Regions from separate parts of the Sporomusa sp. 246TCP1 genome, predicted to be linked through region 3. Evidence: riboswitches for the same ligand, from Rfam matches in the RefSeq annotation. Region 3 holds a riboswitch; each other region holds the start of a gene.
The links. Region 3 has a riboswitch for cyclic di-AMP ahead of AC1ECB_RS06685 (peptidoglycan-binding protein). Riboswitches for the same ligand answer to the same signal wherever they lie in the genome.

Region 1 (3,123 bases), 2.8 Mb from region 3:
AAAACTTCAGCAGATCAACGAGTATCATAAAAGTCAATCAATGAATAGTAAAAGGGGGTTGCCTCAAAAATGAGACAACCCCCTTTTACTATTCTTTCAAGTGGTAGGGAACGGTAGTTACAATAACGTTTTCCCTCCAAATAAGGGTATTCCGCAAAAACCAGCCAGTCTGATTATGCAAGAGCCGGTGCCAGGATTTCCGCGTCTCAAACTCAGGGATAATGACTGTGATATAATCATCTGGTCCCTTTTCCCGCTCCTTCTTCTCAATAAAATGCAGGAGTGGCCGCATTAGTAACCGGTAGGGCGAACGAATAACGATTAATTCTATACCCGGATCCCACAGCTTCCACTTTTCAACAACTTTCTTTGTCGTTTCTTCATTATTAGATACATGAACAGCCAAAATATTATCACCAATCATTTTGGCATATTTAATGGTTTCATACACCACGCGCGTTGTTGTCGATACAGGTACAATAACAATATGTTTACCCTCTGGAAAAGTAGCCGCTCCCTTTTCATAGCATTCTTCCGGCAGATGTAGTTGATCGGCTATAGAGTTATAGTGGCCCCGGATGGCTGTAAAGATATAAATCATAATAGGAATAAACAACAAGATAATCCAGGCACCATAGAGAAATTTTGTTACAGTAATAATAAGAACAACCAGACCGGTAGTCGTAGCACCAATGCCATTTAGCAGCGCCCGAACCTGCCATCCTTTACCACGCTCCCGGTTCCAGTGAACGACCATGCTGGATTGAGCAATAGTAAACGAAATAAATACACCAATAGCATACAGCGAAATGAGATGCTCAGTATTTCCCCGAAACACGATAATTAACAACGCAGCCGCGACAGTTAGTAAAATAATACCATTAGAAAATGTCAACCGCTCGCCACGTGTCGCCAAATAACGGGGCATATACCCATCCTTAGCCACAATAGATAACAGCACCGGCAAGCCGTTGTAGGCCGTATTGCCTGCCAGATATAACACCAGCATTGTAGTAATTTGAATATAATAATAGGCAGCCGAACGGCCAAAAATTTCTTCTGCCAATTGCGACATAGCCGTTACCTCAGCTATCGGTAAAATGTGATAATGCATGACAAGGTAGGTAATACCCAGGAACATAAAACCCAGGGTTCCAGCCATCCAGTACGTAGTAATAGCAGCATTACGGGCTTCCGGCTTGCGGAACATGGGAACACTATCTGCAATAGCTTCTACCCCTGTCATTGAACTACAACCATTGGCAAAGGCCCTTAAAATCACAAACAACATCGCCCAATCCAGTTGCTGGCGGGCTAAGGACTCTGGTGGCAGCAGATAGGGAGCAACAGTAACGGACTTCCATATACCTATTACAATTAAAATGATGATACCAAACAAAAAAGCGTAGGTAGGTATTACGAAGGCATTGGAGGATTCCCGAACTCCGCGCAGATTAACTAGCATTAATATGGCAAAAAGAACCAGTACATCAATGATAACTTCCCGCCCCGCCAAGGCAGGAAAAGCCGAAACAATAGCTGCTGTGCCGGCCGAGACACTCACCGCAGCTGTCAGTACATAATCGGCAAAGACTGAGCCAGCTGCCACCAACGCCGGCATCTTGCCCAGATTCTTCTTGGCCACCGTATAGGCCCCGCCACCCTCAGGATTGGCTTTAGCCACCTGCACATAGGATAACACTACAATAGCCAGCAGTGACAGAATACCTATAGCCACAGGCCCCATAAACCCGTAAGCTACCAGGCTGGGAACAGCAACCAACGCAAGCATTATTTGTTCCGGACCATAGGCAACAGATGATAATGCATCTGAGGAAAAAATAGACAATGCCTTCCATTTTGGAAGTTTTTCGTGAGCCAATTCCCGGTTATGAAGTGGCTTGCCGATAAGTAATCGGCGAAGTACGCGCATCATAGTAGCGCCTCCAGTTTCATTATTCATTTTTTTAACACAAAAAAAAGACCTGTCGGTCTTTCGACCCCTGCTTTAGCCTGCGAAGTTAGCTGACGGGTAGGATGACAAGAGAAAAACATCCCTTTTACCTAATTGGCAAAATTAACCCCAAAAAGTGGTTCCTCCGCTTCCAAAATGGAACTCGGCATTATGTTATGTTTAACTAACTGTAATCATACTGCTTTTCTAATCGCACATAAAGTTCGCCTATGCTTCTTTAACGCCTGCTAGATGTCATGGCTACTCACTAAACAATATTGGATTCTTCGCTCACAGTCACGCTTTCTTTTGCGTGTTGTGGCTCGTCATTCCCCAAAAAATTCATGTTTATCGGCTATAAATAGCGACTGGACTGTCATAAAGACGGCCAAGAAAATTACACCAATATACTCTTATAAATAAAGTCCAACCACTTGTTTGAATGAAGTGGTTGGACTTTATTAATAACAATCATTTCCGCAGCTATTAGAACAATGGCATCGCGTTTTCCCCTGCAATTCCTGCCAAATAATTTTGGCTATATAGCCACCCGCAACTAAGCCGAAAATAAATACAATTATCGTATCCATCCCGCTCACGTCTTTTTCCCTAGTAGCCCAGAAGACTTCCTATTTGGTAAACTAAGAACGACATTATCCATGCCAGGGTAGTTGTATATACGGTAGCAAAAATTGGCCATTTCCAGGAATTTGATTCCCGTTTGATAACTGCTAATGCTGCCAGGCACGGTGAATAGATAAGCACAAACACCATCAGAGAATAGGCAATTAATGGGGTAAAGCTGCTATCATTGGCCAGCGCTTGCTGCAACGCAACCGACCCTTCATCGGCTTCACCTACATTATAGATAGTACCCATGGTACTAACCAAAACCTCTTTCGCGGTAAAGGCCGCAATTAAACCAATGCCTGACCGCCAATCAAAGCCCAATGGTCGAATAGCCGGCTCAATAAATTTGCCGAGCTGTCCAGCATAGCTTTGGGCTAATTTTTCCCCAGCCTCTTCTTTCTGGAAGTGTTCAATCTGCTCTTCATTTTCAGTCTTGAGTTCCAGATAACGCATGGCCCACGGATATAACTCAGTGTTAGCTGCTTGTATTTCCTGCAGCTTTGTCTCTTTAGCCGTTGTTAAAGCAACTAATTCAGGAC
Region 2 (3,123 bases), 470 kb from region 3:
ACGGCCTGTTGAATAAACAATAGATCATTGGTAAATAGAGAAATAAGCTCACCTGACGGAGTTTTCATGAAATAGGCATAATCTAGTGACTGCAACTTACTGAACATATCCTGCCGCAGTTTAGCCAGCATCTTATTGCCGGCTTTTGCCATACTGCATCCATAAAAATAAGAAAATAATCCACGAATGAAGTATAGAATTATGATACCCGCAGTAATCAGATGCAAAAACGCAATATTGCCACTGGTCAGCGCATCGTCAATCAGCAGCTTAACTACCAGCGGCGCCGCCAAGCCCGCTAAACTTGCAACAATAAAACACAGTACCGCTGTTAAAGCTAATAACCAATAGGGTACTATGAACTTTCGCCAATAAAAACTAAACATAATAATATCTCCACTATAATAATGCTTGACTTTACACTTATATTGTCTCAGTTCCTATCGTTAAATACAAGTACCCAGGGGCAATAAAAAAGGAAGGCTGTCATGCCTTCCTTTCTTACTTTACATCACCCGGCGAGCACCGATGTAGCACGAACCCCAGTAACCACTATCTAGACTGTCAATTCTTACACCACTACTAGACGTAGCACTGATAAATCTACTATCACCAATATAGATGCCGACATGAGATGCTCCTGAAGTGTAAGTGCTAAAAAACACCAAGTCCCCAGGCTGAAGACGACCATAAGATACATGCCGCCCAACTTCAAATTGTTCATCAGCCATTCGTGGCAAATAGACGCCGCTCTGAGCAAAAACATAGCGAGTGAAGCCAGAGCAGTCAAAACCATCAGGACTTGTCCCACCAAATACATACGGTACACCTCTGTAACGCATGGAAGTCTGAATGATACGCCTTACCGAAGCAGTAGAGGAATCACGACTGGCTGGAATATCGCGTCCCATCAGAGCACGATAGGTTTGCGCTCCAATCACACCATCTGATTCAAGACCACGCTCTTTTTGGAAAGATTTAACGGCATTAAGCGTTAAGTTTCCAAAATCGCCGTCTGCTGCACCGGCATTAAACCCCAGATTATTAAGCTGAGCTTGAATAGCGGCAACATCATCTCCCTGGTCGCCAACCTCATATGTACCCGCAGCGTGAGCAAAAGCAGCTGTCCCTAAAAAGAGGCATAAAGCGACAATAAACCTGAAAAACTTTTGCAAATAGGTTTCTCCTCTCACTTGCCTCCGAGGTTAGCTGACGGGTTAGGGTTGCAGGCACCCTACTTGAAAAGCTGACGCTTATCAAGTTTCACCCCCTTAATTGGTTCCCCCGTACCAGAGCTGGATTCGGCTTTCTATAATGCTCTAAAACTATTATTCGGCTTAGATTTAGAAATTCCTTCCCAAAAATCGTGTTTTTTTTTACATTTATTAGGTCAAGTTCCTTTTTCGCCAAATGTCGCCTGTTTATCTTTTGCCACTTGCGTGCCGAGCTCAGCCCGCAACCAGTAAAGAGGACGCTGCTTTACTTCTTCAAATATCCGGCCAACATACTCTCCAATAATACCAATTCCCGCCAATTGCAAGCCGCCTAAAAGCAAAATACTGGCGGTAATTGTCGCCCAGCCAGGAACTGCTTCGGCGGTAAAAATTTTAATATAGAGAACATGCAGGGTTAGGCCAATGCTTACAGATCCCAACAGAATCCCGATGTAAAATGCAAAACGAAGTGGTGTTTTAGAATAAGCAGTAATCCCATCAAGGGCAAAATGCAGCATTTTTTTTAAAGAGAACTTAGATTGACCGGCAAACCGTTTGGGAGCAATAAATTCGATGTTCGTTTGACGGTAGCCAATTGCACTAATCATACCACGAATAAATCTGGCGCGTTCCCGAAAACGTCGAAAACTGTCTACAACCTGCTTGTCTAATAATCTAAAATCAGAACCACCCTCGGCAACCTGGACATTCGATAAGGCATTCATCAACTTATAAAACATACCTGAGGTGAAATTTTTAAACCAGGATACTCCTTCGGTATTTTTCCTGACTGTTTGGACAACCTGAAAGCCTTCCTCCCATTTACTAATTAACAACGGTACCATTTCCGGCGGATGTTGCATATCACCATCCATAGTAATTATCGCATCTCCCTGGGCATGGTCCAGGCCACAGGTTAAGGCCACCTGATGACCAAAGTTACGCGCCATAATAAGCGCCCGTACCCGCTTATCACCAGTAGCTAACCGCTCCAAAATAAGCGGCGTGGCATCACTTGAGCCATCATCGACAAAAATAATTTCAAAACAATAGGCCAGTTGTTCCATATGTTTAACAACTTCACTATAGAAATTATCAATATTTTCCTGTTCGTTATATACGGGCACAACAATAGATATCAGTTTATTGATTATATCCATCAACTATGCAAGCCTCCTTGTTACCACTATATTATTGCACTGCTGGCGAATGATTGCAAATACACACGAGAAAAAGTAAGCATAAAACCTGCTTTGCAAATTACAAAGCAGGTTTTATGCTAAAACGATAAGTCTATCGTTATCGCTAACTGTCTTGACGTAAACTGGCAGCGCCATGTAGGTAGACATTCTTAATGTCTTGCTGCCTCAAATCAGTATTCCACAAAATCAATACGCGAACACAAAGTGCCGGCGCATCAGGGCACTCGATTTCTTGCGTCCCGAATAGTGGTACTTGCGTCCAACCAAACTTTCTTGCCCCGGCTGCCGGAAAGGCAGCGTTTAAGTCAGGAGTCGAGCTAAAGATTACGGCCCCAATATCTTCGGTATTCAGCAAGTTTTCCCGTGAGATTGCCGCAAGCAGTTCGGCTACACATTCAAATATTTCTTCACGATTATTAGTTGTAACAGTTGTTGCACCACGAATACCGCGTAATATAATCACCACTCCTCAAGAAAGAATTAAGTAAAATCCCTTATATAATATACGCATAAATTAGCATTTTTCCTGCAAGCTTTGTACATTGTTTTGTAATTAATCCTGTTTTAGCGGTTTATTGCATCGGCAAGAACCACAGACATGGCACCGCCACCAACCGCATTCGGGGCAAACAGTATCTGACTGATTAAGTTCTATGTATTGTCCCTGCTCATACTCCTGCCAGCAAAAAGTGGCTCCTGATACCTTT
Region 3 (3,123 bases):
GTCAAGCTATAGCTGACGATCAAGGCCGTGCGATTAAAGGCAATCGTATTGATTTAGCGTTTAATACCAGACAAGAAGCGCTGGATTATGGGATTCAAAATGTGAAAGTATATGTTCTTAAATAACCGGCTTCGGCCGGCTTTTCTTTGCTCATATCCCTTTGGGTGGCTGCATATATTTGGGAATGAATATGCTATCTACAAGGAGGGGACAAAGTGAATTCCATTTTATCATTTGGATTCAGAAAATCACCGATATTTTATGGTATAGCAATTTTTGCGATTTTGAGTATTGTTTTTAGTATTATTGGCTTTGAGTATATGGATGAACAAGAACTGGCATCAATAGATACCACCAGTCAACCAACCAACGCACCCACAGGCAAAGTGAGTATAGTAATAAATACTCAATCTAAAGTACTTGAAGTTTATAATGATGACCAGATATATAAAAAATACAGGATTGCAGTAGGCAAAAGCAAAACCCCGACGCCGATCGGGGAGTGGAATGTGGTATGGAAAGACTATAATTGGGGAACTGGATTTGGAACACGCTGGATGGGATTAAATGTTCCTTGGGGCACTTATGGCATTCATGGGACAAATAAACCCTGGTCAATAGGTCAATTTGCCAGTCATGGTTGCATTAGACTGCGTAATAAAGATGTTGAAGAATTGTTTGAATGGATTCCGATTGGGACTCCGGTGCGTATTGATGGTCGAAAGGCTATAATTAAAAGAAACCTTAAATATAAAACTTCAGGATCTGATGTTGTTGCCTTACAAATGAAACTCAAAGAACTTGGCTACTTTCAGGGTAGAGCAGATGGCTTGTTTGGCACTATGACTGAAGAAGCTGTTAAGGCTTATCAGGCAGATAAGGGAATTACCACTACCGGTGTAGCTACCAAAGAGTTTTGTGCCGCGTTAGGGATATAGAATTAGTAAGAAATTCTATCAGAATATCAAGAAGTTGACGAAAATAGCAGATAAGTGTAAAATACAACCTAGTACTGGATTTGACCAAACTGATATTCCGGTGTATTCTATGTATAATGCCGAATCCTTATAAGGTACGGGGGACCCAATACACATATAGGGGTGAATCCGCTAACGCGGTAGGGCGTTCTTAAGCTCTTCTCTTTGGCCCGAATCCGACAGCTAACCCCGGAGGCTAATGCTTAAGGTTTTGTGTTTTGCTTTGCAGTGCATGACAGCTAACCTTAGAGGCATACTGAAAAGAGAGGTGATCGATTGGGAAAACTTTTTTTAAAGGTCTTTTTTTTGCTTTCTTTACTGATAGCCGTAAGCATTCCCTCGGTGAGCATGGCTGCGGGACCACAGGAGCAACCCACTATAATGCTCGGGGCACGCGGCGATAATGTGCGGATTGTACAAAAATATTTGGCTGACAGTGGTTTTTATTCAGGAGACATTGACGGTATATTTGGTCCAATTACTGCAAAGGCTGTAAAAGAATTTCAACATAGTTCCTCTCTTAACGTAAATGGTATTGTTGATAAAGAAACCTTTGCCTATTTGGGACGGCTGGCTGGGGTGCCAAGCCGGTATAGCCGTGCCCTTAGTATGAAAGCATCGGCCTACTCTGCGTATGACCCGGGTAATGGCAGCTATACCTATGGCGGAAACCTTTTGCGTAAGGGTTTGGTTGCTGTCGATCCAGCAGTTATTCCTTTAGGAACCCGGCTATATATCCCAGGATATGGCTATGCAATAGCTGACGATATTGGTGGTGCAATAAAGGGCCAGCGTATCGATTTAGCATTTGATAATCGCCGTGAGGCATTGAATTTTGGCGTGCAAAGAGTAACTGTGTATGTAGTTGACGGATAAATTGCAGGTTGCGGCCTGCTTTTTTTGTTTACTGATAGCAGCTAATGTTATTATCCCCCAAGAATATTAAGAAGCATCAAGTACTATACTACTGATAGAATTTGAGAATTTCATGGGGGTTGGTTAGGATTGAATTTTATCTCAAGTGAAATGCTGCCGTTGGTGCTGGCTTTTGTATCTGGGGTGTTAATGGCAGTGCAGGGATCGATTAATAGTGGTTTGAGTAAGGTTATTGGACTGCTCGAGGCTACGTTTGTTGTTCAACTTACGGGAACTATTTTAGTCATGATGCTACTGTTTATCGGTAATCTGGGCAAAGGCAATCTGTCTGCATGGCAGGAGGCACCATGGTATTCCTGGCTAGGAGGTATTCTTGGTGTTGCCATAATCTATTTGGTAGTCGCCAGCATTCCCAGTGTCGGTGTTGCCAATGCCACTACGGCCATTATTGTTGGACAAGTATTAACAGCAATCATAATTGACTACTTGGGGGGATTTGGTCTTGAACGTATGGCTTGCAGTCCCAAGCAGCTAATTGGCTTGGTATTACTCGCAGTTGGTGCTAGACTGCTATTAAAATAGTTTTTTTTATTTTTTTCTTAATTAAGGTGTTAACAAAAAAAAAATTATGCGGTATACTTATCATTAGGATTTTTTGGTAATGTACTAACACAAGGAGGCAAGGCATGGATTTTAACTTTACTCCCGATCAATTGGATATGCAAAAAATGGTAAGAGATTTTGTAGCGAAAGAAATTGCGCCTCACGCTTTAGAAATGGATAAAGAAGGTATAGTTCCCTCTGATTTATGGAAAAAGCTTGATGAGGCAGGCTTACTTAATTTAACTGTACCGGAAGAATATGATGGACCAGGTCTTGATGCACTCTCAATTGCTCTCATCTATGAAGAATTAGGTAAAGGGTGTGCTGGTGTAGCTACAACAACCGCTGCAAATGCTTTAGCTTCCTACCCAGTAGTACTCTTGGGGTCCGAAGAGCAAAAACGCAAAATGTTTAGTGTCATAAATGATGGTAATTTGGCCGCCTTTGCACTAACTGAACCAGGTGCAGGCTCAGATGCCGGAGCAGTTGCAACAACTGCTGTTAAAGACGGGAACGAGTATATACTTAATGGTACAAAATGTTTTATTACCAATGGTGGTATTGCTGAAATATATATTATTTTTGCCAATACTCGCAAAACTGCTGGTATCCGTGGATTGACAGCCTTTATTGTTGACAGGAACACACCAGGCTTCTCTGTTGGCAA

Region 1: another riboswitch for cyclic di-AMP. It lies ahead of AC1ECB_RS21430 (APC family permease); the one in region 3 lies ahead of AC1ECB_RS06685 (peptidoglycan-binding protein).
Region 2: another riboswitch for cyclic di-AMP. It lies ahead of AC1ECB_RS04205 (C40 family peptidase); the one in region 3 lies ahead of AC1ECB_RS06685 (peptidoglycan-binding protein).

Annotation. Positions count from the first base shown of each region.
Region 1 is NZ_CM170492.1:4,537,145-4,540,267, forward strand. Features, by position in the region: gene AC1ECB_RS21430 (APC family permease) at 89-1,936, opposite strand; cyclic di-AMP (ydaO/yuaA leader) riboswitch at 1,996-2,133, opposite strand; gene feoB (ferrous iron transport protein B) at 2,564-3,123, opposite strand, start outside.
Region 2 is NZ_CM170492.1:880,711-883,833, reverse strand. Features, by position in the region: gene AC1ECB_RS04210 (ABC transporter ATP-binding protein) at 1-386, opposite strand, end outside; gene AC1ECB_RS04205 (C40 family peptidase) at 507-1,175, opposite strand; cyclic di-AMP (ydaO/yuaA leader) riboswitch at 1,180-1,317, opposite strand; gene AC1ECB_RS04200 (glycosyltransferase family 2 protein) at 1,391-2,374, opposite strand; gene aroH (chorismate mutase) at 2,520-2,879, opposite strand; gene AC1ECB_RS04190 (hypothetical protein) at 2,970-3,123, opposite strand, start outside.
Region 3 is NZ_CM170492.1:1,347,406-1,350,528, forward strand. Features, by position in the region: gene AC1ECB_RS06675 (3D domain-containing protein) at 1-125, shown strand, start outside; gene AC1ECB_RS06680 (L,D-transpeptidase family protein) at 216-938, shown strand; cyclic di-AMP (ydaO/yuaA leader) riboswitch at 1,046-1,190, shown strand; gene AC1ECB_RS06685 (peptidoglycan-binding protein) at 1,254-1,853, shown strand; gene AC1ECB_RS06690 (DMT family transporter) at 1,983-2,435, shown strand; gene AC1ECB_RS06695 (acyl-CoA dehydrogenase family protein) at 2,540-3,123, shown strand, end outside.